DNA from 2 places in the Neobacillus sp. C211 genome. Region 2 is predicted to be linked to the other one. Evidence: riboswitches for the same ligand, from Rfam matches in the RefSeq annotation. Region 2 holds a riboswitch; the other holds the start of a gene.
The links. A riboswitch is a leader RNA that binds a small molecule or an ion and turns the genes downstream of it on or off. The one in region 2 is predicted to bind lysine.
Positions count from the first base shown of each region.

Region 1: another riboswitch for lysine. It lies ahead of ACSU6B_RS07200 (aspartate kinase); the one in region 2 lies ahead of ACSU6B_RS13545 (amino acid permease).

Region 1 is NZ_JBPXRO010000005.1:142,324-145,529, reverse strand. Features, by position in the region: gene uvrC (excinuclease ABC subunit UvrC) at 1-1,186, shown strand, start outside; lysine riboswitch at 1,257-1,434, shown strand; gene ACSU6B_RS07200 (aspartate kinase) at 1,548-2,765, shown strand; gene ACSU6B_RS07195 (YslB family protein) at 2,814-3,206, opposite strand, start outside.
Region 2 is NZ_JBPXRO010000012.1:145,289-148,494, reverse strand. Features, by position in the region: gene ACSU6B_RS13560 (nitroreductase family protein) at 1-52, opposite strand, end outside; gene ACSU6B_RS13555 (winged helix-turn-helix transcriptional regulator) at 187-546, shown strand; gene ACSU6B_RS13550 (YitT family protein) at 612-1,424, opposite strand; lysine riboswitch at 1,656-1,846, shown strand; gene ACSU6B_RS13545 (amino acid permease) at 1,951-3,206, shown strand, end outside.

The sequences.
Region 1 (3,206 bases), on a different contig from region 2:
GGAAATAAAAAAAGAGCTTCAGGCAAAAATGTCAGCTGCTGCTGAAGAGTTAGACTTCGAACGAGCGAAGGAGTTCCGTGATAAAATCATTCATATCGAAACCATCATGGAAAAACAGAAAATTACCATGAACGATTTTACGGATCGTGATGTTTTTGGCTATGCAGTCGATAAAGGCTGGATGTGTGTGCAAGTCTTTTTTGTCCGCCAAGGGAAACTAATTGAGAGGGACGTCTCCATGTTCCCCTTCTATAATGAGCCTGAGGAAGAAATACTAACTTTCCTCGGACAATTTTATTCGAAAGCTAATCACTTCAAGCCGAAGGAAATCCTGATTCAAGATGAAGTCGATTTGAGTCTGGCGGAACAACTGCTTGAAGTAAAAGTGCTCCAGCCACAACGGGGGCAGAAAAAGGATATTGTCCAATTGGCAATCAAAAATGCAAAAATTGCCTTAAATGAAAAGTTTTCCTTGATCGAAAAGGATGAAGACCGCACCATTAAGGCGGTCGAGAACTTGGGGGAATTACTCGGAATCTATACTCCGCACCGGATTGAAGCATTTGATAACTCCAACATTCAAGGGACAGACCCAGTATCAGCCATGGTCGTTTTCATTGATGGGAAGGCAAATCATCGGGAGTACCGGAAATATAAAATTAAAACCGTTCAAGGACCTGATGATTATGAATCCATGCGTGAAGTGACAAGAAGAAGGTATTCACGCGCCTTAAAAGAAGAACTTCCCCTCCCTGATTTAATCATCATCGATGGTGGTAAAGGTCATGTTGAAGCCGTAAGAGATGTGTTGGAAAATGAGCTAGGACTGGATATTCCACTCTCGGGACTCGTCAAAGATGATAAACACAAAACTTCCCAATTGCTGTACGGCAATCCTTTGGGAATTGTTCCATTAGGCCGAAACAGCCAGGAGTTTTATTTACTGCAAAGAATTCAAGATGAGGTCCATCGCTTTGCCATTACATTTCATCGTCAGCTTCGTGGAAAAAGTGCCTTTCAATCCTTGCTCGACGATATTCCTGGAATCGGGGAGAAACGGAAAAAGCTATTGCTAAAACAATTTGGCTCTGTGAAAAAAATGAAAGAGGCTAGTATGGAGGAATTTACAAATATCGGAATTCCTATGAATGTAGCCGAAGAATTAATTAAAAAACTTCAATCCTAGTGATTGTAAGAAAAAATAGAACATGCTATAATAAGTGAAAATTTAATTTACTATCACTTTTACGTATTAAAGTGAAGGTAGAGGTGCGAGCTTCAAGAGTAATGGTTCTGAGAAGGATGAGCTTCTAAGACGGATCATGAAAGGGAATGTTCGCCGAAGTAAAGAAAGTCTCATTTCTTTCTTTGCTGGTCCTGTATTGAATAAATGCCGGATTGTCAAGACGAATGTCTTGGAGAGCTATCTTACATTGTAGGTGCGAGAATATTTTTTCGTGTTCTAGAGCAATGAGATGCCCTTCTCATTGCTTTTTTGTTTTTTGGGGGATAAATAAGGTATTCACTTAAAAGAAGGAGAAACAAACATGGGGATTATTGTACAAAAATTCGGAGGCACCTCCGTTGCGAATGTAGAAAGAATACTAAATGTTGCATCCTGTGTAAAAGAGGAGACAGACCGTGGCAATAATGTAGTCGTTGTTGTTTCTGCGATGGGAAAATCAACGGATACACTGGTCGGATTAGCAAAAGAAATTTCCGCACAGCCAAATAAGCGGGAAATGGACATGCTGTTATCAACAGGAGAACAGGTAACCATTGCGTTATTGTCAATGGCTTTAAATCAGCAAGGGCTTGACGCCGTCTCTTTTACAGGCTGGCAGGCAGGAATCATCACAGAACCTGTCCATGGAAATGCCCGCATTTCGAATATTAAAACGTCTGCAATTGAAACGGAGCTCGCAACGGGTAAGGTTGTCATTGTGGCAGGATTCCAAGGAATCACGGAAGAAGGCGCAATTACGACGCTCGGTCGTGGTGGTTCTGATACGACAGCTGTGGCATTAGCGGCAGCCTTAAAGGCAGATAAATGCGATATTTATACCGATGTTACTGGGGTTTTCACCACGGATCCAAGATATATCAAGAATGCTCGCAAATTATTATCAGTATCGTACGATGAAATGCTAGAGTTAGCTAATTTAGGAGCTGGTGTGCTCCATCCAAGAGCAGTAGAATTTGCTAAAAACTATCAGGTGCGGCTTGAGGTACGCTCGAGCATGGAGAGAGTAGAAGGAACAGTTATTGAGGAGGAAGCAGCAATGGAACAAAACTTAGTAGTCCGCGGTGTCGCATTTGAAGACGAAATAACAAAAGTAACAGTATTAGGATTGGCGAATTCATTAACAAGTCTATCTACCATCTTTTCAACACTAGCGGAAAATCACCTGAATGTTGACATTATTATTCAAAGTACTACAGAGGGCGATACGGCTAATTTGTCTTTCTCTATCCATACTAATGATTTATTAGAAACATTAAAGGTATTAGAAGATAATAAAGCAGTGCTTGCTTATGAGCAGCTTGATGCAGAAAATAAATTAGCAAAGGTGTCAATTGTTGGCTCAGGAATGATTTCTAATCCTGGTGTAGCAGCAAAAATGTTTGAGGTACTCGCTGCTAACAACATCCAAATTAAAATGGTCAGCACATCCGAAATCAAAGTATCAGCAGTAGTAGAAGAAAGAAATATGTTAAAAGCAGTAGAAGCCTTGCACGAAGCCTTCGAACTGGCAAACAAATAAAAAAAGGGTGTCAGGCACCAAGCGTTGCCTGACACCCTATTCCCACGTTTAGTTCTTTTCCCATTTAACAGTGAAAAGGACTTTATTTGATTTCTTTACAGGATGTTCAAAGGTTTCTGCATTGGCTTCTTTTTGAAGTTCAATTTGTTGGGCAAGGAAGCCCGCTTCGAGTTGGAAAAAGTGCTCAGCTTTTGATTTCACACGCGGGACAATAACTGGACTCATTAGTTCAAATTGGATCTCAGTTTTATTTTCTTTTTTAATTTCAAGTTGGCCCCAAGAGGCTTTGGTGAAAAAATCCATAATCTGAGCAATATCAGTTAGTGGAAATTTACGTGCGAGGCGTTTTCCGGCCCAATATAAAATTTCAGGTGTATCTTTTCCTAAAATCTCAGGTAAAAGAATTTCTCTGATTAATTCATACCCGAAAATAGATATGGT
Region 2 (3,206 bases):
AGTGACGTTCTTTTATCACTTCAGATAAACTTTTTTTTAATGTGGTTTGCATGAGAGATTTCCCCCTGTGAATTTTTAACTTACTAAAAGTAAGTTCTGATTCATCTTACTATTAGTAAGTACATATCGTCAAGTAATTCAAATATGTTATTATACAGTTAGAATAGTAAAAAAGAGGGATTTTATATGAGTGAACTTAACCACCAAGATTGTATGACTCATTCTGCAGAGGAAATTAAACATATATGTACTAACTTTCATAAGGCAATCGAATTTATTGGCAAACGTTGGATGGGTTCTGTTATTTATACGCTTATGGAAGGACCGAAGCGGTACCATGAAATAATATCATCTATTCCAGGAATATCTGATCGTCTCTTAACCGAACGCTTACGTGATTTAGAAAATGAGGGATTGATTGTCAAAAACGTCATTACTACCTCACCAAAAAAAGTGGAATATGAATTGACTCCAACTGGTAAAGAACTAGATGAGGTTATTCATGTGCTAATGAAATGGGTAAAAAAACGTGGGAAATCCCTGTGATGCTCGATAACTATCTTACACAAAAAAGGCTTGCTCTATTGTATAGAAGCAAACCTTTTTTGTTTTTATGGACTTGGCCGATGAAACAGCCCCATGACTTCAATTGTTTCGGTAATATTGACAAATGCTGATGGATCAACTTCTGAAATTAAGTTTTTAACTTCATTAAGTTCGTACCTAGAAATTACCGTTATCATTACGTTTCTTTGATGATTTGAGTAGCCGCCAACACCATCCATAATCGTCAGTCCTCGGTACAAGTTTGTAAGCAAATGACCTCTCATTTCTTCGCCCTTATCTGTAATGATCATTAAAGTTAATTTAGCATGATCTGTATAAATTGCATCCACCACTTTACCTGTAACAAAAATGGAAACCAAGGTATAAAGAGCAGAATCCCAATCAAATAAAAATCCACTGATCAAGATGACGACTGCATTCATGCCTGAAAGTAAAACACCAATCGGAAAATCCCTTTTTCTCGCCACAATCATGCCAATAATATCAAATCCACCGGTCGATCCAGAACAGCGAAAAACTATTCCTACACCTAACCCGGTTAAAGCACCTCCGAAAATAGAAGAGAGAATCCTATCATCGGCAATGGCATGAACGGGAATTAAATAAAGGCCGATTGAGATCATTATTACAGAAAAGATGGAATTCACGATAAATCTTTTACCTAACATTTTATAACCAATAATCAATAACGGAAAATTCAGCAGGAAATTTGCCACCCCTGTATTAACAGGCGAGATCATCCCTAAAATCATAGAAATTCCGCTCAATCCACTGCTTAACACTTCATGAGGGATTAAGAAAAGGTTAAAGGCAACCACAACAATTAGCGATCCCGAAATCATTCCAACAATCTGCATGGTAAAAATCCTCCTATGAAAAACAGGCAATTAATTCTAATTAAAAATAATACCTATTCTCTCTTTTAAAGTAAATTAAATAATTTATTAAAAAGAAACTCAATTATCTGTCTATTCTAATTGATTGAATAAAGACTTCTTATTTCTGGAATAATATATTATTGACAATTCTAAAATAATATTTATACTTTAGTAATATATTAACTATATATGATAAATCCTCATCAAAACCGATGAGGTAGAGGTCGCGGTTTTTATCAGTAAAGCGGACGAGATGAGAGAGACATCTCTGACTCCGTTTGAAAGGAAAAGCTGCCGAAGTGTGCTTTCATCTCTGAAAAAGCATGCTGGGGCTGTCTCCAAATAGGAACAGAACTGTCACGCTTAAACCTACCAGCTAAGCGTGTTGAGCTATCTTTCGGAAGGTATGATGCGGGGTATTTACAATGCCATCGATACTTCTTCGATGGCATTTTTTTATTCCAAACTCCTTCTCGAAAAAATTAGAAAAAGAGGAGTCAAGACAATGCAAACAGCAAGAGTATTAAAAGAGAGTGAATATACTAGTGACTTAACAATACAACAGGATCCAACTGAATTAAAACGAAGTTTAAAATCCCGTCACCTCACAATGATTTCCCTTGGCGGGACGATTGGCACTGGACTTTTTCTAGCTAGCGGCGCCGCTATCCATAGTGCGGGACCCGGCGGGGCAATTCTTTCCTACCTTGTAATTGGTATTATGGTTTACTTTTTGATGCAGGGCTTAGCAGAAATGGGTGCATATATGCCAGTTGCCGGAAGCTTTAGTACGTATGCAACCAAATTTGTCGATCCTTCCCTTGGTTTTGCTCTAGGCTGGAACTATTGGTATAACTGGGCGATTACGATTGCTGCCGAATTAGCTGCTGTAACTATGATTATGAAATTCTGGTTTCCACATACGCCTTCATTCATTTGGAGCGGCATCTTTTTAGTCATCATGTTTCTATTAAACTATCTTTCTGTTAAAGGATTCGGAGAAGCAGAATATTGGTTTTCCTTAATTAAAGTGGTTACAGTTATTATTTTTGTCGTTACTGGTACTTTAATGATCTTCGGCATCATGGGTAATGAAGCAATCGGCTTCAAAAACTTCACTGTTGGTGATGCTCCATTCCACGGCGGCTTTATGTCCATGCTGGGAATCTTTATGGCTGCAGGCTTCTCCTTCCAAGGAACAGAGCTTTTAGGTGTTGCTGCTGGTGAAACGGAGGATCCAAAGAAAGCTATTCCTCGTGCAGTGAAACAAGTTTTCTGGCGTATTTTATTATTCTATGTATTGGCTATACTAGTAATCGGACTGCTTATTCCATATACAAACGGGAATTTAGCAAATGGGGATATAACCGTTAGTCCATTTACGCTGGTTTTTCAAAAGGCAGGCATCGCTTTCGCCGCTTCAATCATGAATGCTGTTATTCTTACTGCTGTATTATCGGCAGGAAATTCAGGAATGTATGCATCCACTCGGATGCTTTGGGATTTGGCCCGTCAAGGCAAAGCACCGAAATTCCTTGGTAAATTAAACAAAAAAGGTGTTCCAGTCAATGCCTTAATTGCAACAACCTTAGTGGGAACACTCGCATTTCTTGCTTCCTTCTTTGGGGATGGAACGGTTTATGTATGGTTGTTAAACGCTTCTGGTATGTCCGGCTTTATCGCATGGCTCGGGATTGCAGTATGTCATTATCGATTCCGTAAAGCATTTGTCGCCCAAGGTAAGGACCTTAGCTTGTTACC